DNA from 4 places in the Mesorhizobium sp. USDA 4132 genome. Region 3 is predicted to be linked to each of the others. Evidence: predicted binding sites of a transcription regulator. Region 3 holds the regulator's gene; each other region holds the start of a gene.
The links. The regulator PhoB, encoded in region 3, activates phosphate uptake and scavenging genes when phosphate is short. The targets are predictions, from matches to a motif close to TGTCATNNANCTGTCAT.
Positions count from the first base shown of each region.

Region 1: ACZ9IU_RS16655 (glycerophosphodiester phosphodiesterase) is a predicted target of PhoB. The motif match lies at 4,596-4,612, and genes of this name have one in related genera.
Region 2: ppk2 (polyphosphate kinase 2) is a predicted target of PhoB. The motif match lies at 1,803-1,819, and genes of this name have one in related genera.
Region 4: ACZ9IU_RS17345 (YdcH family protein) is a predicted target of PhoB. The motif match lies at 1,825-1,841, and genes of this name have one in related genera.

Region 1 covers NZ_JBWCCP010000001.1:3,247,632-3,255,550, forward strand. The annotation lists gene treY (malto-oligosyltrehalose synthase) at 1-694, shown strand, start outside; gene ACZ9IU_RS16630 (NAD(P)/FAD-dependent oxidoreductase) at 1,047-2,375, shown strand; gene ACZ9IU_RS16635 (hypothetical protein) at 2,372-2,656, shown strand; gene ACZ9IU_RS16640 (SDR family oxidoreductase) at 2,730-3,587, opposite strand; gene ACZ9IU_RS16645 (hypothetical protein) at 3,709-3,957, opposite strand; gene ACZ9IU_RS16650 (DUF983 domain-containing protein) at 4,059-4,472, opposite strand; gene ACZ9IU_RS16655 (glycerophosphodiester phosphodiesterase) at 4,678-5,532, shown strand; gene ACZ9IU_RS16660 (hypothetical protein) at 5,539-5,841, opposite strand; gene ACZ9IU_RS16665 (amidase) at 6,006-7,367, shown strand; gene ACZ9IU_RS16670 (SDR family oxidoreductase) at 7,594-7,919, shown strand, end outside.
Region 2 covers NZ_JBWCCP010000001.1:4,187,408-4,195,326, reverse strand. The annotation lists gene ACZ9IU_RS20990 (L,D-transpeptidase family protein) at 1-69, shown strand, start outside; gene leuC (3-isopropylmalate dehydratase large subunit) at 132-1,541, opposite strand; gene ppk2 (polyphosphate kinase 2) at 1,864-2,778, shown strand; gene ACZ9IU_RS20975 (amino acid ABC transporter permease) at 2,865-3,683, opposite strand; gene ACZ9IU_RS20970 (transporter substrate-binding domain-containing protein) at 3,688-4,485, opposite strand; gene ACZ9IU_RS20965 (MFS transporter) at 4,672-5,952, shown strand; gene ACZ9IU_RS20960 (nuclear transport factor 2 family protein) at 6,076-6,588, shown strand; gene rplS (50S ribosomal protein L19) at 6,653-7,207, opposite strand; gene ACZ9IU_RS20950 (sulfite exporter TauE/SafE family protein) at 7,472-7,919, shown strand, end outside.
Region 3 covers NZ_JBWCCP010000001.1:587,489-595,407, reverse strand. The annotation lists gene ACZ9IU_RS03030 (Hsp33 family molecular chaperone) at 1-345, opposite strand, end outside; gene argF (ornithine carbamoyltransferase) at 559-1,476, opposite strand; gene ACZ9IU_RS03020 (aspartate aminotransferase family protein) at 1,531-2,727, opposite strand; gene ACZ9IU_RS03015 (GcrA family cell cycle regulator) at 3,136-3,672, shown strand; gene ACZ9IU_RS03010 (PACE efflux transporter) at 3,862-4,299, shown strand; gene phoB (phosphate regulon transcriptional regulator PhoB) at 4,309-4,992, opposite strand; gene phoU (phosphate signaling complex protein PhoU) at 5,014-5,727, opposite strand; gene pstB (phosphate ABC transporter ATP-binding protein PstB) at 5,773-6,588, opposite strand; gene pstA (phosphate ABC transporter permease PstA) at 6,602-7,919, opposite strand, start outside; gene pstC (phosphate ABC transporter permease subunit PstC) at 7,918-7,919, opposite strand, start outside.
Region 4 covers NZ_JBWCCP010000001.1:3,398,603-3,406,521, forward strand. The annotation lists gene ACZ9IU_RS17330 (thiamine phosphate synthase) at 1-171, opposite strand, end outside; gene ACZ9IU_RS17335 (sulfite exporter TauE/SafE family protein) at 289-1,059, shown strand; gene ACZ9IU_RS17340 (ArsR/SmtB family transcription factor) at 1,174-1,434, shown strand; gene ACZ9IU_RS17345 (YdcH family protein) at 1,588-1,764, opposite strand; gene ACZ9IU_RS17350 (YdcH family protein) at 1,995-2,198, shown strand; gene purE (5-(carboxyamino)imidazole ribonucleotide mutase) at 2,209-2,706, shown strand; gene ACZ9IU_RS17360 (5-(carboxyamino)imidazole ribonucleotide synthase) at 2,703-3,782, shown strand; gene ykgO (type B 50S ribosomal protein L36) at 3,906-4,031, shown strand; gene ACZ9IU_RS17370 (tetratricopeptide repeat protein) at 4,132-4,752, shown strand; gene ACZ9IU_RS17375 (alpha/beta fold hydrolase) at 4,772-5,812, shown strand; gene ACZ9IU_RS17380 (hypothetical protein) at 5,887-6,630, shown strand; gene ACZ9IU_RS17385 (IS1182 family transposase) at 6,762-7,919, opposite strand, start outside.

The DNA.
Region 1 (7,919 bases), 2.7 Mb from region 3:
GGGCGCTCCAAATGAGATTTACGAGAAGGCGGTCCAGGAGTACGCCCGCACGCTTCTGTCGCCCAGCAACCAGGCCTTTCTGACAGACTTCACCGATACCTTGCGCCCCTTCATCCGAGCAGGCCTGGTGAACAGCGTCACTCAGACGATCATCAAGCTGACGGCGCCGGGCGTACCCGACATCTATCAGGGCAGCGAGGGCCTCGACCTCAGCCTCGTCGATCCGGACAACCGCCGCGAGCCGGATTTCGGCGGGCTCCAGCAGCGACTTACGGAGAGGGAAAAGCTTGCCTCCACCGAGGAGGGAGAATGGCAGAGCGGCCGGCTGAAACAGCATGTCATCGCCACCCTGCTGCGCGTTCGCCAGGAGGCACCGACCTTGTTTCGGCGGGGAGAATATCTGCCGCTCGGAGCGTCGGGCAAGCGCGCTGACAACGTCATAGCCTTCGCCCGCGCCGACATGGACGACGCCTTCATCGTCATCGCCCCGCGGCTGGTGTTCAGCGCGCTGCATGCGGGCCTTGCCCCGTCTCGGTCCGAACGCTGGGCGGAAACGGAGATAACTCTGCCCGAAAGGCTGGGGCACCGCCGCTATCGCGATGTCTGCACCGGCAAGGTCGTCGATCCCAAGGATCGCATCGCTGTCAACTTGGTGTTCGCAGACCATCCCTTCGCGCTTCTCCTTGCGGAATGATCCGCTCGCACCTCGAACCAGCCTTTTACAAAGCGAAGACGCCGATCCTTGGGGGACGGCGCCTTATCAATATTCTTCGGCTTGGGGTTCACGGATACCGGTGGAAGCAAGGCTTCCGATTGGATTCATTGAAAAATCAAGCAAACCCGACAAGATTAAGCACAGCGATGACGATGACCACCGCGCCGACCAACCAAACGATGCTGTTCATGACTTTCTCCTTTTGATGTCGTGAAATTGAACGACGACAGGCTTAAAAGGTTCCGGTAAAAACATGCCCGGAACAAACGGGCCTGACGTGGGTTGAACGAACGTCTAGCGGGGTCCTGCCCCGCCAAATGGGTGGGGCAATATGGTCGATGAAACTTTGCAGAACGGCATGACGGGCGGAGAAACAAAACCACCGCGCGTCGTCATCGTCGGCGCCGGTTTCGGCGGGCTGGCGACGGCCGGAGCGCTCGGCAACAGCCCTATCGACGTGACCGTCATCGACCGGCGCAACCACAATCTTTTTCAGCCGCTGCTCTATCAGGTCGCGACCGCCGCACTGTCTCCCGCCGACATATCGGAGCCGATCCGCCGCACGCTGGGGCGCTTCAAGAACATCAACGTCATGCTGGCGGAAGTCACCGGGGTCGATGCCGCAGCCAAGACCGTGATGCTCGATAACGGCACGTCGGTTCCTTACGACCGCCTCGTCATCGCCACCGGCTCGGACTACAACTATTTCGGCCATGACGACTGGCGTGCCTGGGCGCCGGGCTTGAAAACCATCCACGAGGCAAGGCTGATCCGCCAGCGACTGCTGCTCGCCTTCGAGAAGGCCGAGCTTTCCCATGATCCGGAAGAAAAGAAGGCGCTGCTCACCAGCGTTATCATCGGCGGCGGTCCGACCGGCGTCGAAATGGCAGGCGCGATCGCCGAGCTCGGCCATTTCATGATCACCCGCGATTTCCGCAAGCTCGAGCCGGATCACATGCGGGTCATCCTCATCGAGGCCGGCCCGAAGATCCTCGCCACCTTTCCCGACAACCTCACCCAATACGCCCTGAAGGCCCTGGAGAAGGCCGGCGTCGAGGTGATGACGAATCTGGCCGTCGAATCCGTCACCAAGGACGAGGTCATCGCCGGCTCGCAGCGTTTCCGCACCAGCTGCGTCATCTGGGGTGCGGGTGTCAAAGCCTCGCCCGCAGCCAGATGGCTCGGCATCGAAGGCAAGGCGGGAGGGCGCATTCCGGTCGAACCGGACCTCTCCATCACCGGCTTTCCGGATATCTTTGCGATCGGCGACACGGCGCTGGGGCTTGCGGAAGATGGCAAGCCGCTGCCGGCGCTCGCCCAGGTCGCCAAGCAGCAGGGGCAATATCTCGGCAAGGCGCTGCGGGCGAGACTGCTGGACGGCAAGGCGCCCCAGCCTTTCCGGTTCCACAACCGTGGCAATACCGCCGTCATCGGCCGCGATGCCGCGATCTTCGATTTCGGCAAATGGACGCTCAAAGGTCGGGTCGCCTGGTTCCTCTGGGCGCTCGTCCACGTCTACCTGCTCGTCAATTTTGAAAAACGCCTGCTGGTTAGCGTACAATGGATCTGGCGTTACTTGACCCAGCAGCGCGGAGCGCGGCTGATCGATGAAAACGCCGCCACCTCGGTTCCGTCTTCCACGCAAAGGACAGAGACATGAACACCGCCAATCCGCAGCTCGAAGGCCTCTATCTCGCCGTTGCCGCAATCAACCGGCTTCTGGTCGAAAAGGGTGTCGTCTCCCATGCCGACATTCAGAGCGCCCTGCAGGCGGCCGAACGCACCGTGCTTGCCGACGACAAGCCGCTCGCAGTCTCGACGTCCCATCAGAAGGCGATCGCATTTCCGATCCGGCTGCTGCTTCTGGCAAACGAAGCGAACGAGCAAGGCACCAAGTTCTGTTTTGAGGATCTGGCACGGGAAGTCGGCCGCCGCACCTGAGAAAATGTACCCGCCAAACATGAACGGCGGCGTGGGCCCACGCCGCCGCTGTTTTCGTGGGAGGAGAACTTAACTACAGGATGGGCTTGCCGCCGGTGACGGCGATCGTCGTGCCGGAAACGTAACTGGAGAGCGGATCGGCGAGCATCACATAGGCCGTCGCAAGCTCGGCCGGCTGGCCGGGACGTTTCATCGGCACCTGCTTGCCGAATTCCTTCACCCGGTCTTCCGGCATGGTGGAGGGGATCAGCGGCGTCCAGATCGGCCCGGGTGCGACCGCATTCGCACGTATGCCCTTTTCAGCCAGCAGCTGTGCGAGGCCTGCCGTGAAATTCTGGATCGCGCCCTTGGTGGTCGCATAGGCGAGCAGCGTCGGGCTCGGACTGTCGGAATTGATCGAGGCCGTGTTGATGATGGCGCTACCCGGCTTCATGTGGGGAACCGCCGCCTTGGTGAGATAGAACATCGCATGGATGTTGACCTGGAAGGTCAGTTCCCATTCCTCGTCGCTGATGTCGCCGATGTCGGAAAACGTCGCCTGATGAGCGGCGTTGTTGACGAGGATATCGATCCCGCCGAACTCCTGGACAGCTTTTTCGATGATCGCCCGGCAATACGCCGCGGTCTTGATATCGCCCGGAACCAGCACCGCCTTGCGGCCGGCCTCTTCGACCAGGCGCTTGGTATCCTCGGCATCCTCGTGTTCATCCAGATAGGAAATCAAGAGATCGGCGCCCTCGCGCGCATATGCGATCGCCACGGCCCGGCCGATACCGCTGTCGCCGCCGGTGATCACCGCCTTCTTGCCGGCCAGCCGACCGGAACCGCGATAGGAGAGTTCACCGTGATCCGGAACCGGATCCATGCGCCCGGTAAAGCCCGGCATCGGCTGCTGCTGTTCGGGAAACGGCGGAGTGGGATACTGGGCCATCAAAATCTTCCTTGTTGTCGAGGTCGCGAACTGATCGCCCCAACTGGCCTCGTCTGGAGTTGTTCCCAATCAAAATGCACAATCAAAAAAGAGAAAATACGACGCGACCCCACCTTTCGGCTCACGCCCCAGGGGTGATTGCTCCGTCGCCCCGCCGCAGGCGTTTCAGCTGATTGACGATCCGCAGCGAGCTTGCAGCCCGCGCCGCCGAAAAATCCGAGCTCTTCGACAGGATTTGCAACATGTCCTCCGCCTCGTCTGCCGAGATGGTGCCCCGGGCGGCCAGACCGTCAATCAGCATCAGCATCGCTCCCTCGACCGCGAGCGACCTTCGGCGCGTTTCCATTTCGATTTCATCGGCATCGGACATTGCAGGCTCCTTGAACTGTCACCTGCCGAATGGTTTGCGGAGAAGATTGTTCCTCATCTTCCGGCTCGGTTTTAACGCGAGCCCCGAAGTCCTTCCGTCGGTCAGCCGCCGTTCTCGCCGTCAACAGGCGATGATGGCCCCCGGTCGACCTTGCCAGGCCCCGCCTTGTAAAAATACTGGCTCGCGACCAGCCAGCCCTTCAACGGCCGCATCGGCGCAAGGCAGGTGAGGAGCAGGAAAGGAAGCGAGATCAGCAGATGCACCCAGAACGGTGGCTGGAAACTGGTCTCGATCCAGACCGCGAGCGCAATGCTCGGAATGCAGCCGAAGCACATCACGAAAAAGGCGGGACCGTCTCCGGGATCAGCGAAGGAATAATCGAGGCCGCAGACCTCGCAAGCCGGCCGCATCGACAGGAACCCGTTGAACAGATGCCCCTGGCCGCAACGCGGGCAACGGCCGCGCGGGCCGGTGCTATAGGGAGGAAGAGGCGCCCAATTCGCGTCATGGGACATGGAAATCTGCCTTTCGTGACAGGAGACAAAATGTGTTTTCCGGATAGTTATCCGGCAGACCTTTATAACAAGCCGTTCCCTGCCGGGCACAATCTCGGCTTTTGAGGCTCGGCACGAAACTTCTGTCATCGATCTATGGCAGGCAGCTCCAAAACAATAGTCTGGCGTCGATCGAATCGCTGCCCTTCACCTTAGACGGAATTTCATGGCTTCAGAATTTTCAGGCCTCGGCATCGCCCATCAGGGCCGTTTCACCCGGCTGAAGTGGCATCGCCTGCGCCGCAGCTTCAAGGACCCGCTGTTTTCCGCGCGCGTCATGGTGGAAGGCTTTCGCCTTGGAGCATCGACCGAACTCGACCTGCGCGTCCGCGCCGATGGCGGCTTTGTCGTGCTGCACGACGAGGAGCTCGAAGGCGAAACCACCGGCCACGGCCTCATCCGTGATGCTATGCCCGAAACCATCCAGGGCCTGACGCTTCTGCAGGGCGGCCATCCGCCGATCCTCAGCGAGGATCTGGCGACGATGCTTCAAACAGCGCATCCGGACGCCCTGTTGCAGTTCGACATGAAGGACGGGATGGAGGCGATCGGCGCACGCGGCATGGATCATCTCGCCGATCATTTCGGCAATGCCGGCTCCTCGATCATCGTCAGCGGCGCCGATCTCGATCTTGTCGTCGCCATCAAGCAGAGACTGCCGGGCCTCAAGCGCGGCATCGACCCGAGCGGCAAGCTCATGGAGATCTATCGCCACCAGGGCCTCGAGGCCGTCGAAACGGATCTGCGCGCCGATATCGCCGGCCCGACCGAGCCTGACACCATCTATCTGCACTGGCCGCTGGTGCTGCAGGCGGCCAAAGATGGGCTCGACCTGATCGGCCTCTGCCACGATGCCGGCAGGCTGGTGGATGCCTGGACCTTCAATCTCAAGAACCCGGACGCCGGGTTCGACGAGGCCGAAGCCCGCAGCTTCTCCGCCCTGATGGCGCTGAAGCCGGATCAGATCACCACCGACGAACCGGTCGCCACGGAACGTGCCTGGGCGGCGATTTCCGGTTGAAGTTCATCAATCGTCCAACCCGAACGGATCGCGAAACACCCGCCGGTTGACCAGCTTCAGGCTGCGGTCCGGCTGGATGATGTAATTTTCCTCGACCCGCTGGCCGAGTTCGTTGCGGAACTCGTGCGGCACGACGCTGCCGATCGGCGCCTTGGTGAGCTTGGTGCGCGGCTGGCCGCCATAGGTGATGCTGCCGGGGATCGGCCGGATGCCCGGCCCGATGTCGATTGCTCCGGTGGTTCCGCCGCCGTCCGTGCTGCAGCCGGCAAGCGCGATCACGAGACCGGTTATGGCGATGATGTTTCTCATGGGCTGATCCTTCCCGATGTCCCGCCGATGCGGTGGACTCACTGAACTTCGCGGATATGCGGGAGGTTCCATACCACCTGGCGAGCCGATAAATCCTCTACCCATCGCCAAAATATCCGATACATCTGTGGGCCGCCAGTAACGCAATGGGGAGAATGACAGCCGTGACGAAAACCTTTGGAGCGATGTCGATCGCCGAGCTTTCCGCGCTCATCCAGATGGGCAAGGTCGATCCGATCGAGGTCACGGAATCGGTCCTCTCAAGTATCAAGGCCTATCCCGACAAGGCCGTGTTCATCTCGCTTCTTGAGGACCGCGCCCTCGCGGAAGCGCAAGGCTCCTCCAAGCGCCTCAAGGAAGGCCGCTCGCTCGGCCTGCTCGACGGCATCCCGATCGCCTGGAAGGACCTCTTCGACATCGAGGGCCTGCCGACCACCGCCGGCTCGAAAGTGCTGAAGAAGGCCGCTCCCGCCGCGAAGGACGCAGCGATCGTCGACCTGCTGAAACAGGCGGGCATGGTCGCGGTCGGCCGCACCAACATGAGCGAATTCGCCTTTTCCGGCATTGGCATCAATCCGCATTACGGCACGCCGCACAATCCGCATGGCAAGGACGCGCCGCGCATTCCCGGCGGCTCCTCCTCCGGTTCCGCCGTCGCGGTCGCAGCCGGCCTCGTGCCCGTCGCGATGGGCACCGATACCGGCGGCTCGATCCGTATCCCGGCGGGTTTCAACGGCATCGTCGGTTACAAGGCGACCCGCGGTCGTTATGCGATGAACGGCGTCTATCCGCTGGCGACCAGCCTCGATTCGCTCGGCCCGCTCTGCCGCACGGTGCAGGATGCGGTCTGGGTGGATGCCGCCATGCGCGGGCTTGCAGTACCGCAGACGGCCCGCCAACCGGCCCGACCGCTCGATATCGTGATCCCGACCAATATCGTCCTCGACGGCGCCGAGGCGGGCGTGGTGGCCGCCTTCGAAGCGGCGATCGAGCGCCTTGCAAAGGCCGGAGCCAGGATCACCCGCTTCGCCTTCCCGACCTTCGACGAACTCCCGAAGCTGATGGTGAAATACGGGCCGATGGTGACCGCCGAAGCCTTCGCCCTGCATCGCGAGAAGCTGTCGGGACCGGATGCGGAGGAGATGGACCACCGGGTGGTCGCCCGCACCCGCCTCGGCGAAAAGACCAGCCTGTCCGATTATATCGCCATCGTCGAAAACCGCGCCCGGATGATCGCCGAAACCGAGGCACTGGTCGGCGACCGCTTGGTCGCCATGCCATCGGTCGCCCATGTCGCCCCGCCGATCGCGCCACTGGAAAAGGACGATGAGCTGTTCTTCGCCACGAACGGCAGGACGCTGCGCAATACCGGCTTCGGCAACTTCCTCGACTGGTGCGGAGTCTCCATCCCCTGCGGCACCGGCGATGCCGGCATGCCGGTCGGCTTCCTCCTGTCGGCCAATGCCAATTGCGATGAAACGCTGCTGCAGGCCGCGATGGCTTATGAGGAGACCATTCGCGGGTAGGAATGGCAGGGCGAGCAATGGCGCCGGATCATCTTCCGGCAGACATCGGCCCGCCGGCAAAGCCGCGAAAGTGCGCGCAGGCTCATCCCATAGAAGAGTTGCCTCCATGCGCAGCTAACTAAGGAACCGTTTCCCCGTAACCGGGATCACGGCAGTTGCCTTTTGCTTGTTCCGATATCCTCGGGAGCCTAGCCTCTCCCCTGGATTTTGAGGAAAGCGGCGCACCATGCAACTCGATTTGAACGGCAAGACGGCACTGATCACGGGCGGCTCCAAAGGCATCGGCCTTGCCTGCGCCCAATCTCTCCTGTCCGAAGGCGCACGCGTCGTCATCTGTTCGCGTTCCCAGACGAATATCGATACGGCTCTGGCAAAACTGCCCGGCGCAATCGGCTTTGCGGCGGATCTGATATCGGAAAACGAGGCGCTGTCGCTCGTCGACAAGATCGAAGCCGAAGTCGGGGAGCTCGATATCCTCGTCAACTGCGCCGGCGCCGCGCGCCGCACGCCGCCCCAGGACCTGAGCCCGGCCCACTGGCGGGCCGCGATGGA
Region 2 (7,919 bases), 3.6 Mb from region 3:
AGTCTTCCCGACATGAAACGGCTGATCCGCTTCATGCGCAAGGGTACGGTAGTGAGGGTGTTCGGCTAAGGTATGAAACGAAAATGCCCGGCGCTGAGGCCGGGCATCTCGAAGTCAGAATTGAAAGACGTTTACTTCCACTCGCGAATGTCGACGAAGTGGCCCGCGACCGCGGCTGCGGCGGCCATCGCCGGCGAGACGAGATGCGTGCGGCCCTTGTAACCCTGGCGGCCCTCGAAATTGCGGTTCGAGGTGGAAGCGCAGCGCTCGCCCGGCTTCAGGCGGTCGTCGTTCATCGCCAGGCACATCGAACAGCCGGGCTCGCGCCATTCGAAACCGGCATCCTTGAAGATCTTGTCGAGACCTTCTGCTTCCGCCTGTTCCTTGACGATGCCCGAGCCCGGGACGACCATGGCGGACACGGTCGATGCGACGGCGCGGCCTTCGACCACCTTGGCGGCAGCACGCAGGTCTTCGATGCGGCCGTTGGTGCAGGAGCCGATGAAGACGCGGTCGATGGCGATATCGGTGATCTTGGTGCCGGGCTTCAGGCCCATATAGTCCAGAGCGCGCCATTTCGAGGTGCGCTTGGTTTCGTCCTGGATATCGTCCGGGTTCGGAACGGAGCCTTCGACCGAGATCACGTCTTCCGGTGAGGAGCCCCAGGAGACGATCGGCGGCAGGTTGGCGGCGTCGAGCACGACGACTTTGTCGAAATGCGCGCCTTCGTCCGTCTGCAGCGTCTTCCAGTAGCCGAGCGCCATGTCCCAGGCCTTGCCCTTCGGGGCGCGCGGTTTGTCCTTGATATACTCGAAGGTCTTTTCGTCCGGCGCGATCAGGCCGGCGCGGGCGCCGCCTTCGATCGTCATGTTGCAGACCGTCATGCGGCCTTCCATGGAGAGCGCGCGGATCGCCTCACCGGCGAACTCGATGACATGGCCCGTGCCGCCGGCGGTGCCGATCTCGCCGATGATGGCAAGGATGATGTCCTTGGCGGTGACGCCCGGCGGCAACTGGCCGTCGACGCGCACCAGCATGTTCTTCGCCTTCTTCTGCACCAGCGTCTGGGTGGCGAGCACATGCTCGACCTCAGACGTACCGATGCCGTGCGCCAGCGCGCCGAAAGCGCCGTGGGTGGAGGTGTGGCTGTCGCCGCAGACAATGGTCATGCCCGGCAGGGTAAAACCCTGTTCGGGGCCGACGATGTGGACGATGCCCTGGCGGACGTCCTTTTCCGAATAATATTCGACGCCGAAGTCGCGGGCGTTCTGGGCAAGCGCTTCCACCTGGATGCGGCTTTCCTCGTTCTTGATGCCTTCGTGGCGGTCGGCCGTGGTCGGGACGTTATGGTCCACGACGGCGAGCGTCTTTTCCGGTGCGCGGACCTTGCGGCCGGCGATGCGCAGGCCCTCGAAAGCCTGCGGCGACGTCACCTCGTGAACGAGGTGACGGTCGATGTAGAGAAGACAGGTGTGGTTCTCGTCCTCGGAAACGACGTGGTCGTCCCAGATCTTGTCGTAAAGGGTGCGGGGTGCGCTCATGGCTGCTGTCCGTATAACTGACTGAAACTGGAAATGGGTGTCCGGCAGCACAGGGCTGCCTCAAGCTGAGGAAAGTCAGCTAAGTCGGTCGCAAAGCGCCCCGGATACCCGCGCGAAAAACCGTGCCGGCAGACGTTTGTGGTCCTGCAGCACGACGATATGGTTCGCGAGGCATCCGAATTTCGATCCCATGGCGGCTGGAATACCAGTTTCCGAAGAAATCGGCAATCGAATTGCGTTGCGGGAAATCTGTCGCATCTCTGTCATAAAGCTTTCGCGGAAACGTGGTTGATCTCAGTTTCCATAACGGAGGAATGCCAAGATGTCCGAACCCATGCAAGACCAGCTCAGCCGCATCAAGGAAGAGATCGCCGACAGCTTCGATGAAGAGCTGGAAATGCAGATGGAAGAGGACCGGCTCGACGAGCTGGTCGCCGAGGGCATGTCCGAGCCCGCCGAGGCGACGATCGACCGCCGGATCTATTTCCGCGAACTGTTCCGCCTCCAGCACGAACTGGTCCGCCTGCAGGACTGGGTGCAGTACAAGAAGCTGAAGATGGTCGTGCTGTTCGAAGGCCGCGACTCGGCGGGCAAGGGCGGCGCCATCAAGCGCGTCACCCAGCGCCTCAATCCGCGTGTCGCCCGCGTCGTCGCGCTGCCGGCGCCGACCGAGCGCGAACAGAACCAGTGGTATTTCCAGCGCTACGTCCCGCACCTGCCGACCGCCGGCGAAATGGTGATGTTCGACCGCTCCTGGTACAACCGCGCCGGCGTCGAGCGGGTCATGGGCTTCTGCACCAAGGACGAGCTGGAAGAGTTCTTCCGCTCGGTGCCTGAATTCGAACGCATGCTGGTCCGCTCGGGCATCATCCTCGTCAAATACTGGTTCTCGATTACCGATGAGGAGCAGGAATTCCGCTTCAAGATGCGCATCCACGATCCGCTGAAACAGTGGAAGCTGTCGCCGATGGACCTCGAAAGCCGCGTCCACTGGGAAGAATATACCAAGGCCAAGGAAGAGATGCTCCAGCGCACCCACATTCCGGAAGCGCCGTGGTGGGTGGTGCAGGCCGTCGACAAGAAGAAGGCGCGGCTCAACATGATCTCCCATCTTCTCGCCCAGGTGCCTTACGAGACCGTGCCGAAGGAGCAGATCGACCTGCCGGGCCGCATCCGGAACGACGACTACATCCGCCATCCGGTGCCGGCGGATATGTACGTTCCGGAAGTGTACTGATATCCGCTGCGCCCTGCCGTCGTTGACGCTGCGGGGCGCTCGGCAGAGCCTGAAACGGCGAGGCGGCCTTCGGGCCGCCTTTTGCGTTACCGCTCTGTCCTTTTCCGCAAACGTGCTTCGAGGCCGCGCAGGGCCAGCGACAGGCCGATCGTCAGCAGCAGGTAGATATAGGTGACGATCGAATAGGTCTCGAAGAAGCGGAAGGAGCCGGCCGCGTAGACCTTGGCCATCTGGGTGATGTCGGCGACGCCGAGTACCGAGACGAGCGAACTGTCCTTCACCATCGAGACGAAGTCGTTGGAAAGCGGCGGCAGGATCACCCGCATCGCCTGGGGGAAGACGATCAGCCGGAAACGCTGCCAGCGACTGAGGCCCAGCGCCTTCGCCGCCTCGATCTGGCCGATGTCGACGGCCTGGAATCCGGCGCGAAAGATTTCGGCGATGAAGGCGGCATAACCGATCGTCAGGGCAATGATCGCCCGCCAGAGCAGCGAGACATCGCGCACCAGAAGCGCCTGGCTCCAGCCGCGCTCGATCAGCGGCGACACTACCCAGTTATAGAACGTCACGAAAGCCGGTGCGCCGACGAAGGCGATGTAGAAGAGCAGGACGAGGATCGGGATGCCGCGGATGAGCTCGATATAGAAACGCGCCGCCTGCCTCAGCACGACATTGCCGGAAAGCCCTGCAAGCGCGATGCCGAGCCCCAGCAGCGTCGCCAGGAGAAAGGCTGCCAGCGTCACGCCGACCGTGATGCCGATGCCCCTGGCGACGACATTGAAGACCTGGGAATAAAGGTCGTTGAGGGCGATGACTGCCGCCAGGCCGAGGCAAAGTATCGCGAAGGCGACCAGCCACCAGGGGAAATCCTGTGGCTGTGACGTTCTGCGACGCGAAGGCGCCATGCCTCTACTGGCCCATCTTGTAATCGAGGAACCACTTCTTGTTCAGCGCATCGAGCGTGCCGTCAGCCTTCAGCGCGGCGATCGCCGCGTTGACCGGCGAGACAAGATCAGATCCCTTCTTGAAGATGAAGCCGAAATCCTCGGTGCCGAGCGGCTCGCCGATCAGCTTCAGGGTACCACCGGAGGCCTTGACGTAACCGTCGCCGGCGGTGCTGTCGGTCAGCACCAGATCGACATCTCCCGCCTTCAACGCCTGCACGGTCGCACCGAAGGTTTCGAACAGCTTGATCCGCGGGTTCTGCTCGTTGCCGTCGAGGATTTCGTAGACCGCCGTGTAGAACGGGCTTGTTCCCGGTTGGGCGCCGATCAGTCCGGTCGTCAGGACGGCAAAACTCTTTGCGTCGGCGAAGCGTTTTTCATCGCCGCGCACCAGCATCAGCTGCTGTGAGCGCATATAGGGATCGGAGAAGTCGACCTTCTGTTTACGATCATCCTTGATGGTGATGCCGGTCATGCCGATGTCGTATTGCCCGTCGGAAACGGCCTGGATCATCGCGTCCCAGCTGGTGTTCTGGTATTCGAGCTTGAAGTTCAGCCGCCTGGCGATCTCGTTCATCGCATCATATTCCCAGCCGATCGCCTTGCCGCTCTTCGGATCGACGAATTGCAGCGGCGGATAGGCGTTTTCCGTCACCACCACGACGGTTCGGCCGCCGAGATCGGGAAGATCGATGGCAAGGCTCGGGGAGGGGGCAAGAAAGAGTGCGGCAAGGCCGGCAATAACGGTGCGGCGGAAAGGCATCAGGACACTCCCGTAAAATGAGAACCGCATTCGACTCTCACGAAACCGGCTCAGATGACAAGCGGCGAAATCGGGTGCGGGGCATCAACTTTCCCGTGCTCCGGAACAAAGCGGCGCATGCCGCCTTTACGAGGCAGCGAAGGTTCCAGTGCGTTCAAGAGCATCAAGCCGCCGGAGGATATGTCTATGGTTTCCGAACAGCAACTGATCTCCAAGATCACCTGGCGGCTGATGCCGTTTCTCGGGGTTCTTTATCTCATCGCCTATATCGACCGCCAGAATGTCAGCTTCGCCAAGCTCGACATGGTATCCGCACTTGGCATGAGCGAATATGCCTACGGGCTCGGCGCGTCCCTGTTCTTCATCGGTTATTTCCTCTTCGAAGTGCCGAGCAACCTGTTTCTCACGCGGTTCGGCGCCAGCCGCTGGTTCGCCCGCATCATGATCTCCTGGGGCATCGTCACCATCGCGCTCGCCTACACCCAGAACGCTACGATGTTCTACATCCTGCGTTTCCTGCTCGGTGTGTGCGAAGCCGGGTTCTTTCCGGGCGTCCTCTATCTTCTGACCCTCTGGTTCCCGGAGGATTATCGCGGGCGCATGGTCGGGCTGTTCATGATCTTCAGCGCTCTTGCCAATGCGGTCGGCGCTCCGCTCGGCGGCACGCTGCTCGATCTCGACGGGCTTCTCGGTCTTGCCGGCTGGGAATGGGTTTTCCTTGCGACCGGGGTGCCGGCCGTCATCGCTGGCATCGTCACGCTCTTTTATCTCGACGATACGCCGGAAAAGGCGAAGTTCCTGAACGACGAGGAAAAGAAGTGGCTGCATGATCGGCTTGCCCGGGAGAAATCGGGTATGGACGAGCATTCCGACAACGGCTTCAAAGCGCTCCTGAACCCTCGGGTTCTCGTCATGGCGCTGTGCTATATCGGGTTTCCGCTTGCCGCCTATGGCCTGAGCTATTGGCTGCCGACCATCGTCAAGGGTTTTGGCGTTTCAAACACCGCCAATGGTTTTATCAATATCATTCCGTGGGTGATCGTCGCCGTCGCGCTCTGGGCGGTACCGGCAGCCGCCGACAAGGTGGCCAGGAAGACGCCCTATATCGTCATTCCGGCCTTCGTCGGGGCAATCAGCCTTGCCCTGTCGGCGATCTTCGCCAATCCGACGCTGCAGTTCGTCTTCCTCTGCGTTGCTGCCGCGGGCATCTTCGCCGGGCAGCCGGTATTCTGGAGCCTGCCGTCGCGCTTCCTGAAAGGTGCGGGTGCTGCGGCCGGCATCGCGGCCATCAACTCCGTCGGCAATCTCGGTGGCTTCATCGCGCAGAACGTGGTGCCCTGGATCAAGGATCAGACCGGCAGCAATATCCTGCCGATGTTCTTCCTGGCGGTCTGCCTTGCCGTCGCCGGTGTCCTCGTCATCATCGTGGGGCGAATGTTGGCGGCGAGACAGGCGATCTCCGTCTGACCGGACATTACTGCCATTGGTTCCCTCCGCGGAACCAATGGCGGCAAAACTGCCTGCTTCCGCCTCATCGGCGTTTCTCCTATGTCTTTTGGCACGCCAGATCAAAACGCTTGGAGAATGTCGATGATACGAATCTTTAAACATGCCGCTCTGGGTTTGGCTCTGTTCGGGGCCGCGATGGGCACGCTTATCGCGCCCTCGCTGGCACAGGAGCCGGTGCTGGCCGCCCCGGACAAAGACGCGCTTTTCACCAGCACGGACCCCAAGCTGCATGCAAACAAGCAGGTTGTCTACGGCATCGTCCGTGACCTGCTGGAAGCCAATCAGTGGGACAAGGCCGATCAGTATCTCACGGAACGTTACATCCAGCACAACCCGAATGCCGCGTCAGGACGCGAGGGGGTGGTACGCTATTTCATCGACGTCCTGAAGCGGAAGCCGAGCCCCATTCCGACCAAGATAAAAACGCCGGTCGCCTTTGTCACAGCGGAAGGCGATCTGGTGACCGTGGGGACGGTGCGCGAAATGAAAGATCCTCGCGATCCTTCGAAGAGCTATACCAGCACCTGGTACGACACATGGCGTATCGTCAACGGCAAGGCCGACGAACACTGGGATTCGGCCGTCAGGAATTAAACCTGTATCGCGCAACAAAAAAGGCGGCTCGAAGGCCGCCTTTTCCGTATTCGATATGAAAAGCTTATTCGGCAGTCGCTTCAGCAGCCTTGGCGGCTTCTGCGGCTTCAGCAGCTTCTGCTGCGGCCTTTGCTTCAGCGGCTTCCGCTGCTGCCTTTTCGGCGGCGAGAGCCTGGGCTGCTGCAACCTTCTCGGCTTCGATACGTGCCTTCTCTTCGGCAACGGCCTGACGCTCGGCGTCGTTCAGCTTGCGGGCGCGAACGCCGGTGTCTTCAACGATACGAGCCGACTTGCCGCGACGATCGCGCAGGTAATAGAGCTTGGCGCGACGGACCTTACCGCGGCGAACGATTTCGACGCTCTCGACCATCGGCGAGTAGATCGGGAATACGCGCTCGACGCCTTCGCCGTAGGAGATCTTGCGAACGGTGAAGCTTTCGTTGATGCCGCCGCCGGAACGGGCGATGCAGACGCCTTCATAGGCCTGTACGCGGGTACGGGTGCCTTCCGTGACCTTCACGTTGACGCGGACGGTGTCGCCAGCGGAAAATTCCGGAAGCGTGCGCTTGGCTGCAATCTTGGCGGCCTGTTCGGCTTCCAATTCCTGGATGATATTCATCGTCTCAAACCTTTGGTTCTTCTGAAACAGCCAGAGCGCTCGGATATATCCCTTTGGTCAAAGCCTCGGGGATTTGCCTTTTCGGCAGAGCGGATTCACCATTCTTTGTTGCTGGTCGACGGGATATTTCCCATTTCCGGCTGGGCCAATACACCAAAGACATGGGTTTGTCATCCCGTTGATTGCGATTTTATGACGAAAAAGCCCGCTATTGCCGGGTTTCGCCGAAGCGGCTATCTGATGGCCAGGGATGAGGAAACATCAATGACAATCACAATGATAGCTCTGCTCGCCGCGGCGGGCTTCCTGTCCGGCGCGGTCAACGCGATCGCCGGCGGCGGGACCTTTCTGACCTTCGGGGCGATGACGCTTGCCGGAGTTCCGCCGATCCTCGCCAATGCGACGTCCTCGATCGTCCAGTTTCCGGGCTACGTTACTTCGACGATCGCCTATTGGGACGAGATTTCCAGCCGCTGGCGCAGCGCGCTGGTGCTTGCGCTGGTTTCGGTGGTCGGCGCCGTTGCCGGTGCTTTCCTGCTGCTGTCGCTCGACAATCCGTCCTTCCGCGCGCTGGTGCCCTGGCTGCTGGCGGCGGCGACCGCTGTGTTTGCGGCAGGTCCCTGGCTCAAGCCAAGAGCATCCGCGGAGCGCCCAGCGGGTTCGCCCGGTTCCGTCATCGCCCAGTTTCTGACAGCTATCTACGGCGGGTTCT
Region 3 (7,919 bases):
AACGGCGGCCGCCAAGGCTTCCTCGTCATAGCGGGCATAGGCGCGAAGACTGTCGGGCGTCGAGAAATCCGCGACCAGCAGATCGACGGGACCGTCGCCCTTGGTCTGCACCGTGAACTTGCCGTCGAATTTCAACGATGTCCCGAGCAGGGCCGTCAGGACGATCGCCTCGGCAAGCAGCCGCGCGACCGGGCCTGGATATTCGTGGCGGCTAAGGATGGAGTTGAGCAGCGGCCCGAGCTGGACCGCCCGGCCACGCACGTCGAGACCGTCCACCTGGAAGGGAACGACCCGGTCATCTCCGGCAAAGTCGAGTTCATTGAGTTCCACAGTCGCTTCCGCCATGTCTTCACTCCTTCGCGCCGACCCAAAAACCTTTACACAAGCGCCAGCCCGAGCGGAACCGCTGGCCGGAGGAAAAGACGTCGACGATGTGTGTTGGAACGCCAGTCCATAGGACGGCGTATTGTTGAAAACCGACAGATGGGGGATTGCGGGGCGGAAATCAAGGTTCGATCGCCGCCGCTCTCCGCATCCGCACCGTCCGGGACATTGCGTTCAGACCGCGCCGAAGCACCAGGCGAGAATGGATTTCTGTGCGTGCAGGCGGTTCTCAGCCTCGTCGAAGACCACCGATTGCGGGCCGTCGATGACCTCGTCGGTGACTTCCTCGCCGCGATGAGCCGGCAGGCAGTGCATGAACAGCGCCTCCTTGTCGGCCCGCTTCATCAGGTCGGCATTGACCTGGAAGGGCTGGAAGACGTTGTGGCCGCGCGCCTTGTGCTCCTGGTTCATCGAGACCCAGGTGTCGGTGACGACGCAATCGGCGCCGGCGACCGCCTTTTCGGCATCATGGCAAAGCATGATGTTGCCACCGTTGTTGCGCGCCCAGTTGAGAAACTTGTCGGCAGGTTCCGACCCCATCGGCACCGCCATGTTCATGCGATAGCCGAAACGGGCAGCACCTTCGACGAAGGAATGCAGCACGTTATTGCCGTCGCCGGTCCAGGCAACCGTCTTGCCGGCGATCGGCCCGCGATGCTCTTCGAAAGTCATGATGTCCGCCATGATCTGGCAGGGATGCGTGTCGTCGGTCAGGGCATTGATGACCGGTACGGTCGCGTGTTCGGCAAGCTCCAGCATACGGGCGTGATCCGTGGTGCGGATCATGATGGCGTCGACGTAACGCGACAGAACCTTGGCGGTGTCACCGATCGTCTCGGCGCGACCGAGCTGCATTTCGGTACCCGACAGGAACAGCGTCTCGCCGCCGAGCTGGCGCATGCCGACATCGAAGGATACGCGGGTGCGGGTGGAAGGTTTTTCAAAGATCATCGCCAGCATCTTGCCGGCTAGCGGCTTTTCCGCCGTGCCGGCCTTGGTAGCCTGCTTGCGGGTCTTCGCGTCGTCGAGAATGCTGCGCAGATCAGCCGGGGAAACGGCGGAAAGATCGAGGAAATGCTTGGGAGATGCCATGTGATGTTCCCTGTGACGCGGGAAACCTACAACGGCATCCCCCTTTTTGCCCGCTCAGGCCGATTTCTTCATTTCCGAGGCGGAGAGCTTTTCCGCCGCTTTCTCGATGCGGGAGAGACCCTCGCGGGCTTCCTCCGCTGTGACTGTGAGCGGTGGCAGGAGACGCACCACGTTGTCACCGGCCGGAACGGCCAGCATGTGTTCACCCCGCATGGCAGCAACCAGGTCGCCCGCCGGCACCTTTGCCTTCACGCCGAGCAGCAGGCCTTCGCCGCGGATATCCTCGATGACGTTGGGGAAGCGATCCTTGAGGCTGGCGAGCCCCTGCCGCAAGACCAACGTGACGTCGCGGACATTTTCCAGGAAGCCATCCCCCAGGATCACGTCGAGCACGGCATTGCCGACCGCCATGGCCAGAGGGTTGCCGCCGTAGGTGGTGCCGTGGGTGCCGGCTGTCATACCGGACGCAGCTTCCGCCGTGGCAAGGCAGGCCCCGAGCGGGAACCCGCCGCCGATGCCCTTGGCGAGCGCCATGATGTCGGGCGAAACGCCCGTCCATTCATAGGCGAACAGTTTGCCGGTGCGGCCGACGCCGGTCTGGACCTCGTCGAAGATCAACAGCAGGCCGTTGTCGTCGCAGATCTGCCGCAGCGCAGCCAAGAATTCCTTTGGAACCGGCCGGATGCCGCCCTCGCCCTGGATCGGCTCGATGAGGATCGCCGCGGTCGCATCGGTGATCGCAGCCTTCAAAGCGTCCATATCGCCGAACGGCACCTGATCGAAGCCTTCGACCTTGGGGCCGAAACCTTCGAGATATTTCGCCTGGCCGCCCGCAGCGATGGTCGCCAACGTGCGGCCATGGAAGGCGCCCTCGAAGGTGACGATGTGGAAGCGTTCCGGATGGCCCTTCACGAACTGGTAGCGGCGCGCGGTCTTGATGGCGCATTCGAGCGCCTCCGCACCGGAATTGGTGAAAAACACCTTATCCGCGAAAGAGTTGTCGGCGAGGCGGCGCGACAGCGTCTCCTGGCCGGGCTGCTCGAAGAGGTTGGACGTGTGCCAGACCTTGTCGGCCTGCGCCTTCAGCGCGCCGACGAGATGCGGGTGGCCATAACCGAGCGAATTGACGGCGATGCCCGCGCCGAAGTCGAGATATCGCTCTCCACTTTCCGTCACAAGCCATACGCCCTCGCCGCGTTCAAAACGCAGCGGAGCCCGGGCAAACGTGTCGAAAAGCGCGGCTTCAGCCATGGCGACATCACTCCTCTAGGCAGTCAAAAAAGGCCGACAAAACCGGCCAGAAAAACCAAAAATGCCGCCCACTGGGCGGCGGGGGCACTATCGGGGTTTAGGCCGTCAATGTCAACAAAGCTCGGTGTTTTAGGCGCGTTACGACCGGAAACCGACAGGCGCTGGCTTCTGTGACAAAAAAGACTCTCCATCACAGCAAGTTGGGGAAAACCACGAAATCGAATCCCGCAGATTCCTCCGACTCTTGCCACGGAGTCAGCCTCACACTAGGTTAAAGATCAATTACTAGACTGCATGCGGCGGAACTAGTCACCTCAAGCATAGATATAGTGGGTGCTGTGAAATGATTTTCACAGTAAAGGTGGACGGATTCTGCATGCCAGCGGCGTTCAAAGGCGGAGAACGGGCATGAACTGGACAGACGAGCGTGTCGAGAAGCTCAAAAGATTGTGGTCGGAGGGCCTGAGTGCCAGCCAGATTGCTGCACAACTGGGAGGCGTAAGCCGCAATGCCGTGATCGGCAAGGTGCATCGCCTCTGCCTGCCGGGCCGGGCGAAAGCCGGCGGCACGGTTGCGACCGGTCGCGCATCGGCTGCCAAGCGGACGACATCGGCGCCGCGGGCTCCGAACTATGCGTCGCGCGTCACGACCCGGACCGTTACCCGCGCCGTCGGCGCGACGATGGTCAAGGAAGAGATCGAGATCGAACCCTACCAGGAGATGGAATACCGTCCGGCCTCCAACGTGGTCGTGCCGATCTCCCGTCGCCTTGCATTGACGGAACTCACCGAGCGCACCTGCAAGTGGCCGGTCGGCGACCCGCTTAAGGAAGACTTCCACTTCTGCGGCTGTGAATCCCCGGATGCATCGCCCTATTGCGGTTATCACGCAAAGCTCGCCTACCAGCCGGTCAACGAGCGCCGCAAGGTTGCCGCACGGGTCTGAGCGGCGGCGCGACACGAGGGCAAAAATCGAAGGCGGGCTCAAGGCCCGCTTTTTTGTTGTGCATGGCAGATATGCCGGCCGAGCCTTGCTCCGGATCGGCATTGCGCCTATCTGAAAGACAGCGAGGACGACCTCCCCCATTCGGGCAGAAACTCCGGGACGGCCCGGAAAGCATCCCAGGAGGTCATCATGCGCTCGACACGCGACCGTATCCGCCATGCCATCAGCTTCGAACTGATCGGGCTCGCTCTCATCACACCACTCGGCTCCTTCGCCTTCGGCATGCCGGCCGCCGATATCGGCGTGGTCGGCATCGGCAGCGCGACGATCGCCACTGGCTGGAACTATCTGTACAATCTCGGCTTCGACCACCTGATGCAGCGCTTTACCGGCGGCACGCAGAAAAACACCGCCATACGCGTGGCGCATGCGGTGCTGTTCGAACTTGGACTGCTGATCGCGCTTCTGCCGCTGATCGCCTGGTATCTCGGCATCAGCCTCGCCCATGCGCTGACGATGGACGTGTCGTTCGCGGTCTTCTACGTGGTCTATGCCTTCTTCTTCAACTGGGCCTACGACAGGATCTTTCCGTTGCCGGAATGGCAGCGGCAGACCGAGGCGGCTTAAAGCCGCCTCTCAGGATTCCATTGAATAACCCGCGCCGCGGACGGTGCGGATGACATCCTGCATATTGGAGAAGTTGAGCGCCTTCCTGAGACGCCCGACATGCACGTCGACGGTGCGCTCGTCGACATAGATGTCGTGACCCCAGACGCCGTCCAGAAGCTGCGACCGCGAAAAGACGCGGCCGGGCGACGCCATCAGGAATTCCAGCAGGCGGAATTCGGTCGGGCCCAGGCGCACTTCGCGGCTCTTGCGGTGAACGCGATGAGTTTCCCGGTCGAGTTCGATATCGCCGCAACGGAGCACGCTGGAGAGCACTTCGGGACGGGCGCGGCGAAGCATCGCCTTGACGCGGGCCATCAGTTCAGGCGTCGAGAAGGGCTTCACGACATAGTCGTCGGCGCCGGTGGCGAGGCCGCGAACACGTTCGCTCTCCTCGCCGCGGGCCGTCAGCATGATGATCGGCAAGCGCTCCGTTTCCGGGCGCATGCGCAGCCGGCGGCAGAGTTCGATGCCGGAAACGCCGGGCAGCATCCAGTCCAGGATCAGGAGGTCCGGTACCCGCTCCTGAAGCCGAATTTCGGCTTCGTCGCCCCGCAAAACGGTATCGACCTCATAACCCTCGGCTTCCAGATTGTAACGAAGAAGCACGCTCAGCGCTTCTTCGTCTTCTACGACAGCAATTTTCGGCAGCATTCTTGGTCTGCTCCGTCAGTTCTATTCGGTGATCGCGCCGAGCGTGTTCGACGAGTCGTCCTTCGGACGATCGCCTTCCGGCTGGGCACCGGTCGTCATGTAGTAGATGGTCTCGGCGATGTTGGTGGCGTGGTCGCCGATGCGCTCGATGTTCTTGGCGCAGAACAGCAGATGCGTGCAGGTGGTGATGTTGCGCGGATCCTCCATCATGTAGGTGAGGAGCTCGCGGAACAGCGAGGTGTACATCGCGTCGATTTCCTCGTCGCGGCTGCGGATCGCCTCGGCCTTCTCCGCCGAACGCGTCGAATAGACGTCGAGGACGTCCTTGAGCTGCACGAGGGCGAGATCGGAGAGATGCTCCAGGCCGCGAGCGAGCTTGCGTGGCACGCCGGTGCCCTGAACCGCGATGACGCGCTTGGCGGTGTTCTTGCCAAGGTCGCCGACGCGCTCCAGATCAGAGGCGATGCGCAGCGAACCGACGATCTCGCGAAGGTCGGCCGCAACCGGCTGGCGGCGGGCGATCGTGATGATCGCCTTGTCGCCGATCTCGCGCTCGGCGTGATCGAGGATCACGTCGTCGGAGATGACCTTCTGGGCGAGTGCGGCGTCGGAATTGACCAGCGCGCGCACGGCGTCCGAGCACATCTGCTCGGCGAGGCCGCCCATTTCGGAGATACGGCGGCTCAGGTATTTCAGTTCGTCGTCATAAGCCGACAGGATATGGGTCGATGCCATCTTCTAGTCCTCAAAATTGATTTTCAGGCGGCACAGTCGGCTGGGTCAGCCGAAACGGCCCATGATGTAATCCTGGGTGCGCTGGTCGTCGGGATTGGTGAACATCTTGTCGGTGTCGTTCTCCTCGACGAGCTGGCCGAGATGGAACATGGCGGTGCGCTGCGAGACGCGGGCAGCCTGCTGCATCGAGTGCGTCACGATGACGATCGTGTAGTTGGCACGAAGTTCATGGATGAGCTCTTCTACCTTGGCGGTCGCGATCGGATCGAGAGCCGAGCATGGTTCGTCCATGAGGATGACTTCGGGCGACACGGCGATCGCGCGGGCGATGCACAGACGCTGCTGCTGACCGCCGGAGAGACCGGTGCCGGATTCATGCAGGCGATCCTTGACTTCGGTCCAGAGGCCGGCGCGCTGCAGGCTCGCCTCGACGATCTGATCCATGTCGGCCTTGTTCTTGGAAAGGCCGTGGATGCGCGGACCGTAGGAAATGTTCTCGTAGATGGTCTTCGGGAACGGATTCGGCTTCTGGAAAACCATGCCGACGCGGGCGCGAAGTTCCACGACGTCGATGTTATTGTCGTAGATATCGTCCGTGTCGAGGGTGATCTTGCCGGTGACGCGGCAATTCTCGATCGTGTCGTTCATGCGGTTGAGGCAGCGCAGGAAGGTGGACTTGCCGCAACCGGAAGGACCGATGAGAGCCGTCACAGTGTTTTCGCGGACGTTGAGGTTCACGTCGAAAAGCGCACGCTTTTCGCCGTAATAAACCGAAACGTCCTTACCGATCATCTTGTGGGAAGCATCGCTCATCTTCTGGTCCAGCGCCTTTTCTACTGCCGATTCTGACATCATATTCATTGTCATACTCCTTCTACCAGCGCCGCTCGAAGCGACGCCGCAAGAGAATTGCGCCAACATTCATTAGGATGAGAAACAGGAGCAGGATGATGATTGCTCCCGAGGTACGCTCGACGAACGCGCGCTCAGCTTCGTTCGCCCACATGTAGATCTGGACCGGTAGCGCCGTCGACGGGTCGAGCGGCGTGGTCGGATAGTTGGCGACGAAGGCCACCATGCCGATCAGGAGCAGCGGTGCGGTTTCGCCAAGGGCATGGGCGAGGCCGATGATGGTGCCGGTCAGGATGCCCGGCATGGCAAGCGGCAAGACATGGTGGAAGATCGTCTGCATCTTCGAGGCGCCGAGCCCGAGGGCGGCAGCACGGATCGATGGCGGCACTGCCTTCAGTGCCGCGCGGGTCGCGATGATGATCGTCGGCAGCGTCATGAGGGTGAGCACCAGACCACCAACGAAGGAGGCCGAGCGCGGCAGGCCCATGAAGTTGACGAACACCGCCAGACCTAGCAGACCGTAGACGATCGAGGGAACGGCCGCGAGATTGTTGATGTTCACCTCGATCAGATCGGTGAACTTGTTCTTCGGGGCAAATTCCTCGAGATAGATCGAAGCGGCGACGCCGATCGGTAGCGCCAGGACAAGCACGATCAGCATCATGTAGAACGAGCCGATGAGCGCGACGCCGACACCGGCTGCTTCCGGACGGCTCGATGCGCCGTTGACGAAAATGCCGCCGTTGAAGTGCTTGGCAAGGGCTCCGCTGTCAGAGAGCTGCTTCATCCAGCCGAGCTGCTGGTCGTTGATCTTGCGGTTTTCCTGGCTGACGTCGAGGTCGATCTGGCCCTTGTAGGCCGAGTCGATATCGCCGGAAGCAAGCAGTCTTACCGTCTGCGTCGTGCCGATGATCGCCGGATTGGCGATGACCAGGTCACGCAGCTGAACGCGGACACCATCCGACAGCATCTGGCCGACCGCGCGGGCCGCGACACGGTCATCGACGCTGACGTTAAGCAGCTTGGCGAGAGCATTGCGGGCGACGACCGGATAGTTGGCCGTCATCAGCTTCTGCGGATTGGTGGCACGTTCGTTCTGCGGGTCGATGATCTGCTGCGAGAACTCGACCGGCATGGTGATCATGGTCTGCTGGAAGGCGGTGTAACCCTTGGAGACCACCGACCACAGGAGAAGCATCAGGAAGATGATGCCGAAGGAAAGCGCGGCGATGCCATAGGCACGGAAGCGACGCTCGGCGGCGTAACGGCGCTTGATGCCGATATCGCGACGGACGGACTTGGCCCTGGAGATGCCGGCGGCGGGAGAAACCACATCGGTC
Region 4 (7,919 bases), 2.8 Mb from region 3:
TGCCTCCGCGCGCTTCTGGAAGGCCTGGTCGTCGAGGCCATATTGCGGCACGATCACCGAGGCGACGTCGCCGCCGGCAAGCGCTGCTTCGAGATCCCTGGCCTGCTGATCGGCATCGTCATATTGCGGCACGATCAGCACCAGGCGGCAGCGGTCTTCCTGTCTGGTCATGTTTCTTCCCGTTCGGCGGATCGGTTTATGAAATCCGCACTCGTTTTCTGTCCGCAAATTCGATAGACCGGACCGCCTGCCGGATCAACCATTCCCTCATCACCCGCCTGAGTCTTCATGCCCGATACGCTTAGCTTCGCGTTCTTCACCTTCGCCATCCCCGCCGTTCTGCTTGTCGGCCTCTCGAAAGGAGGCATTGGCGGTGCTATCGGGTTGCTCGGCGTGCCGCTGATGTCGCTCGCCGTGGACCCGGTCAAGGCGGCGGCGATCTTCCTGCCGATCCTGATCGTCATGGATATCGTCGCATTATGGTCCTGGCGAAACTTCAACGATCCCAGAACGCTGCTGATGATCCTGCCCGGCGGCATCATCGGCATCGCGCTCGGCTGGGCGACCTCGGCCTATGTCTCCGACAATGCGCTGCGCCTCGTCATCGCCGCGGCGACGCTCCTGTTTACCGTGCGATATTTCTGGCAGGTCTACGGTCCTCGCTCCAACCGGCCGGCGGCTCCCCTGCCGCACCGCCCGGCCGCCGCCACGTTCTGGGGCGCCTTGTCCGGTTACGCGAGCTTCGTCGCCCATGCCGGCGGACCGCCTTTCCAGATCTACGTCCTGCCGATGCGGCTCGATCCGAAATCCTATACCGGCGCCAGCATCCGCTTTTTTGCGATCGTCAATGCGGTCAAGGTTATCCCTTATTTCCTGCTGGGTGCTCTCGACGCGGAGAACCTCACCATCTCCGCTACCCTGCTGCCGGTGGCCCTGATCGCCACCATGCTTGGCGCGGCCGTCGTGAAGCATCTGAAGGCGGAAACCTTCTATCCGATGACTTACGGTCTGGCATTCTGTGCGGGGCTGAAACTGCTGTGGGACGGCCTGCCGTTCTGACCCGGCAAGGCAGGCGAGGCGTCGCTAAAAAAGCAACGCAAAATAAGGCAGTCCATATTGTTGCGATGCACAATAAATCTTGCCGTCACCGGGCGTTTACCGTAAGTTCAACGCATGACAACCGTTGACCCCTTTGCAGCCATAGCTGATCCTAACCGGCGGTATCTGCTGGAGGAATTGCGGCGCGCTCCGAAAACCGTAAACGAACTTGCGCAGGGCCTACCGATCAGCCGGCCCGCGGTATCGCAGCACTTGAAGGCGCTTCTGGACAGCAATCTGGTGAATGTGACGGCGGAGGGCACGCGGCGCATCTATTCCGTCAACAGCAAGGGCTTCGACAGGCTGAACCTGTGGCTCGATCAATTCTGGTCGTGACGACCGGGGCTTTTTAAATCTTTTTGGATTTTGTGGTCCCCTGCACCACGACCAGAACCTTGTCATTGATATTTCTGGATTATTTTGCCGCTTTGATTATTCGCCTCTAACTGATGAAACAATGGGCGAGCGGCGGGTTCTCCTACTGAGGAACTAATGACGCGTGGATGCCTTTATGCGCTGCATTTGGTCCTTGATGCGCAGCTTACGCCGCTTGAGATCGGCTATTTCACGGTCGTCGGCGGAGGGTGACGCGAGAATTGCCTGGAGCTCCTCCTCCAAAGCACCATGCTTCTTTTCAAGCGATGCGATATGAGCCTGGACGGTCATGTGGCATGTTCCTTCCTTAGTACCTACCACGGCATTCCCTAATGCCGAGGCTTCAGGTTTACGAAGGAAGTGTGACACGATCGGCCGGGTTTGTCGAAGGTGAAATCATGGTTTCAAGGAGGCAAATTCGTGACCTTGTCTAACTTCCCGTTAACGCGGTTTGGTGGTAGAGGCTTGCGGAGAATGCCGGCGACCGCTGAAATGCCGGGCGTGAGAATGGGGACTGGAATATGGCAGATCAGGAACAGGCGGATGTCCGGCTGGTGCTCGCGAAACTTCGACAGGAACACGAGGATTACGACGCCGCCATCAATGCCATGATCCAGGTCGGCTGCGACGCTCTTCGCGTGCAGCGCATGAAGAAGAAGAAACTGTCGCTGAAAGACAAGATGACTCAGCTCGAAGACCAGCTTGTTCCGGACATCATCGCGTAAGGGTCCCGCCATGTCTGAAAGACCTGCCGTCGCCATCATCATGGGTAGCCAGTCCGACTGGGAGACCATGAAGAACGCCGCCGATACGCTGGAAGCGCTCGATATCGGCTACGAGGCCCGTATCATCTCGGCGCACCGCACGCCCGAACGGATGATGCAATTTGCCAAGGGCGCCCGTGCCGAAGGTTTCCAGGTGATTATCGCCGGTGCCGGCGGTGCGGCACACCTGCCCGGCATGACCGCCGCCATGACGCCGCTGCCGGTTTTCGGCGTGCCGGTTCAGTCGAAGGCGCTGTCCGGCCAGGACAGCCTGCTGTCGATCGTCCAGATGCCGGCAGGCATTCCGGTCGGTACTCTTGCCATCGGCCGGGCCGGCGCCATCAACGCCGCCCTGCTGGCAGCCGCGGTTCTCGCGCTCAACGACGATGAGATCGCCGACCGGCTCGACGAATGGCGCGCCCGCCAGAGTGCGGCGGTTGCCGACTACCCAATCGACGAGGCTCCATGACTGTCCACACGATCGGCATCATCGGCGGCGGCCAGCTCGGCCGCATGCTGGCCATGGCCGCGGCCCGGCTGAACTTCCGCACGATCGTGCTCGAACCGCAGGCCGACTGCCCGGCAGCCCAAGTCGCCAACGCCCAGATTACTGCCGCCTATGACGATCCGGCAGCGCTTGCCGAACTCGCCAGCCGCTGCGACGTCGTCACCTACGAATTTGAGAACGTGCCGGTCACCGCCGCCGAGGTGCTGCAGCGCTCGGTGCCGGTCTATCCGCCGGCCAAGGCACTCGATGTGTCGCAGGATCGGCTGACCGAAAAGCGCTTCCTGAATTCCTGCGGCATCGAGACCGCCCGATTCCATGCCGTCGACAGCCAGTCCGACCTCGAAAAGGCGCTCGCCGATTTCGGCGGCCAGGGCGTCCTGAAGACCCGCCGGATGGGTTATGACGGCAAGGGCCAGCGCGTCTTCCGCTCCGCCGACGACAAGCCGGCCGGCGCCTATGACGCGCTCGGCGGCGTGCCACTGATTCTGGAAAGTTTCGTGCCCTTCGAACGCGAAGTGTCGATCATCGCCGCCCGAGCCAAGGACGGCACGGTCGCCTGCTACGATCCAGCCGAAAACGTCCACCGCAACGGCATTCTCCACACCTCCACCCTGCCCGCCACGATCACCGAAGCGACGGCGAAGACCGCCCGCGAATCGGCCGAGAAGCTGCTCGCGGCGCTGGATTATGTGGGCGTCATCGGCATGGAGTTCTTCGTGATGGCGGATGGCACGCTGATCGCCAACGAGATCGCCCCGCGCGTCCACAATTCCGGCCACTGGACCGAAGCCGCCTGCGTCGTGTCGCAGTTCGAGCAGCATATCCGTGCTGTCGCAGGCCTGGCCCTCGGCAACCCCGTCCGCCATTCCGACTGCGTGATGACCAACCTCATCGGCGACGACATTCTGGACGTACCCGCCTGGCTCTCCCGCGATGAGGTTCTGGTCCATCTCTACGGCAAGACGGAATCCCGACCGGGCCGGAAAATGGGCCATGTGACCGAATTGAAGGGCCTGAAAACGTCGTCACAAGGTTGACATGCAGATTGGCTCGGGTTATCTGCACGCCCAACTGAGAGCGCGCCCCTCGAAGAATCTTGGCGGCGCGCTTTTGATTGATAGACATGCGGCTTCGCGCCCACAGACTGCTGGACCAGGAAAATGAAGATCAAGAACTCGCTTAAGGCGCTGAAGGCTCGTCACCGCGATAACCGTCTGGTTCGCCGCAAGGGCCGCGTTTACATCATCAACAAGATGAACCCGCGCTTCAAGGCTCGTCAGGGCTGATATCGGCGTTCGGTTCCGGTCTTTGACCGCAGCCGATCAAATTGTCGGTAACACGACAAATCGGGTTTGACCTTCGGCGCAGGCGGATTACCTTATCCGCATGCGCTATTTTCGTTTCAGTACCCTGATTCTCGCCGCGAGCCTTGCCGCTTCGTCCGCTCTCGCCCAGACCGCGACACCCAAGCCGCCCGCAGCCCCGCCTGCCGCCGCTCCCGTCGTTCCGGCCGTCGCCCAGAAACCGGGCCGGCCCGTGGATGCTTTGTTCGATGCCCTGAAGCGCGAACGCAATCCGGAAAAGGCACGCGGTATCGCTAGCCAGATCATCGCCGATTTGAACGATTCGGGCAGCGCCACCGTCAACCTGCTGATGCAGTGGTCTGCAACCGCCATCAAGGAAAAGCGCAATGCCGCGGCACTTGATTTCCTCGATCAGGTGACGGTCCTCGATCCCGCCTTCGCCGAGGGCTGGAACCGCCGCGCCACGTTGCATTACACGATGGGCGACGCCCGCAAATCCATGGCCGACATCGCCGAAGTGCTGAAGCGCGAGCCGCGCCATTTCGGAGCGCTTGCCGGCATGGCCGGTATCCTGACGGAAGCTGGCAAGGACGAGCTTGCGCTGAAGGCATGGCAGGATTATCTGGCCATCTACCCCGCCGACCGCGATGCCCAGGAAGTGGTCACCAAGCTTTCCGAAAAGCTCGCCGGCAACAGGACCTGAGCCCTACGGCAGCCCGTCGATGATGATCTTGCCCCTTGCCATCGCCGGCATTGTTGCCACCGCTTTCTGCTTCACCGCCTGGAAGGCGAAGGCGATCGAGATCGCGTTCCCGAATACCGGCGAACTGATCGATGTCGGCGGCTTTTCCATGAACTCGCTGCATATGCCGAAACCGGCAGGCGCCGACTTGCCGGCGATCGTCTTCATCCATGGCGCCAGCGGCAATTTTCGCGATCAGGAGGCGGCCTTCCGAGGGGCGCTCGAAGGCCGCGCCGAAATGCTCTTCGTCGACCGGCCGGGCCATGGTTATTCCGAACGCGGAGGTCCTGAAAACGGCTTCCCGGACGGCCAGGCGGCGGCGATCGCAAGGCTGATGGAAAAGCGCGGCATCGACAAAGCGATCATATCGGGCCATTCCTTCGGCGGTGCGATCGCCGCGAGCTTCGCCCTTTACCATCCGGAAAAGACCGCCGGCCTGCTCTTTCTGGCGCCTGCCACCCATCCCTGGCCCGGTCGGATCGACTGGTACTACAATCTCACCGCCCGCCCGGTTATCGGCCGATTGTTCAGCCATCTTCTCGCCCTGCCAGCCGGCCTCGTGGTGATGAAAACCGCCACTCGCTCGGTCTTTCATCCCAACCCCTGCCCCGAGACCTATCTTCGCGACGGGGCGCCGTATCTGGTCCTGCGTCCGAAAGTGTTCCGCAGCAATGCTGTCGATGTCGCCAATCTCAACGGCTACGTGACGCGTGTCGCGCCAAGATACAGCGAGATCACCGCGCCGACGGTGATCATTACCGGCGACAGCGACGCGATCGTTGCAGAGGAAATCCACTCGCGCGGTCTTGCCGATGATATCGCCGGCTCCGAACTCGTCTCAATCCGCAATCTCGGTCATAAGCCGGACTACGTGGCAACCGACGTGGTGATTGCCGCGATCGAAAAGCTTTCCGGTCTCCCCCGCGACCTGAAGGCCGCGGCCCGCATCGTGGAAGCCCGGATCGCGCCGGCGGCGGAAGACTCGGCCCCGGAAATGGATCTCTCGATCGAAAAAACCTGAGCCCGGCTCCGATAAGCCAGCCCCAAGCAAGCTGTCCGTCCCAACGTCCGAGCAAACGGAATCGGAGAGACGAGATGGAAATCGGCAGCATTGGCAGGGACTATTCCGCACGGTCCGCAAAGCCGGATAGCGCGTCGACCGCGACGGACGCCGCACCGGCATTGTCCGATCCCTCCAGCCCCAAGGACGCGCCTTACGATCGCCTCGTCCATGGCCTGACGTCGCTGAACAAGGCGACGGACGAGGCGGAAGAGCAGGCAAAGGCCCGCGCCAAACAGAAGCTCGACGACGCCAAGCAGCAACTCGAATTCATGCGGCGCTGGGGGTTCGATCCGGAAGTGGTCGCCAAGCAGGCGGCCCAGCTCGGCGTCATGGTCGCCGGCGCTGCACGAGAGTTCACCGAGGCGCTGACCGGAGCCGGCAACGGCGCCACATCCTCCGTTTCCGCCAATGCTCCGTCCGGAGCAGAGACGGCCGATCCTATGCTCGATGCGAGCGAGGAGGCTGCGGCCGCAGATACGACGGACGACGCGTCGGCGGAGGGCGACGAGCCGGTATCGTACGCCGAGCAGGCCTATCTCGAGGAGATGGACGAGACACCGCGGGAGGCGCCAAAACTGTCGCTTGACGACATCAAGACCGCGATGGAATTCAGCACCGTGGCCCGCCAGATCAAGGCACTTCTGGAGGAGGCCGCCCGCAGGCTGCGCGAACAGAACAGCACGGCCACCGTCCCCCGCACCCAGAACCTCGACGCCTCGGTCGACACGCTGACTGGCACGATCTCCGCCCTGCCAACGGTCGGCATCACCATCTGACCAATGGAAGTGCGCAATAAAAAACCGCCGGATCGCTTGACAAACCCGTCGATATTTTCGGCGGGTTTTGTTTTTGTGGATTTGTTTTCCGCCGGGAGGTCTTGGCGGGAGGGGCAGAAGGATGGGCTGGCTCATGCCGCGGCTGGTTTTGGTGTTTTGATGAGCGCCATTGCGATCTTCTTGATGTTCTGGGCGGCTGCAGCCAGCAGGCATTGGCAGGCGACACGGGTGAGACTTCGGAAGCGGGCATAGCGGTGGCCATGCAGCTGCTTGGCATCGGCAAAGGAGCGCTCGACCGTTTCCTTGCGGCGTTTGTAGATCGCCTTGCCCCAAGCGGTCAGGCGGTTGGCATCGGTGCGCTCGCGGGCATCGGCCCAGACATGGCGGGTGATGGTGCGTGTCGCGGTGGCGTTATGGGTGCAGGAGGCCAGCAACGGGCAGGTGCGGCAGATGGCCGGATCGGATGCGTAATGTTTATAGCCGTTGCGGTCGGTGGTGGCATAGGCGAGCAACTGTCCTTCGGGGCAGCGATAGCCGTCTGTCTGAGGCTCGTGGACGAACTTCGATTTGCGCATCATGCCGGCTTTGGGCGGTGTCGGATTGCGGTAGCCGGTGACACCGAGGATGGTGCGGTCTTCAAGCCCCTTGGCGATGCCGGAGGTCGCATAGCCGGCATCCAGGCCAACCGCGCCGACCTCGAAGCCGAACCGCTCACGCTGACGGTCCAGCCGCTCGAGATAGACGATGCTGTCATGCACATTGGCAGGTGTCACATGGGTGTCGGTGATGATCGCATGGCGGCCGTCCACCGTGCGGTGGTCGAGGTAGAAGAAGCCTTTCGGTTTGCCGTCGCGCACCATATAGCCGCTCTCGGGGTCGGTGCGCGACACCTTGGTTTCCTTCACCTCCGGCTGACGCTCTTTCTCCTTCAACGGCTTCTGGCCATGCAGCGCCCGCTCGACCTCGATTGCCCGGTCGAGGTCGGCCCAATAATCGGCGCGCGACTTCTCGATCATCGCAAGGTCGTATCTGCCCTTGTTGGCGTTCGCCTTCAGATGCGTCGAATCCGTATAGAGCACCGTACCGTCGACCAGGCCATGACCGATCGCCTGCTCAACGATATGATCAAAGATGTCCTGGGAAACCGAGGTGTCGTTGAAGCGCCGGCGGCGGTTCTGCGACAGCGTCGAGGCGTCAAACACCCCATCCGTCAGCTTCATCCGCAGAAACCAGCGATAGGCGACGTTGACCTCGATCTCGCGCACCAATTGGCGCTCCGAGCGGATGCC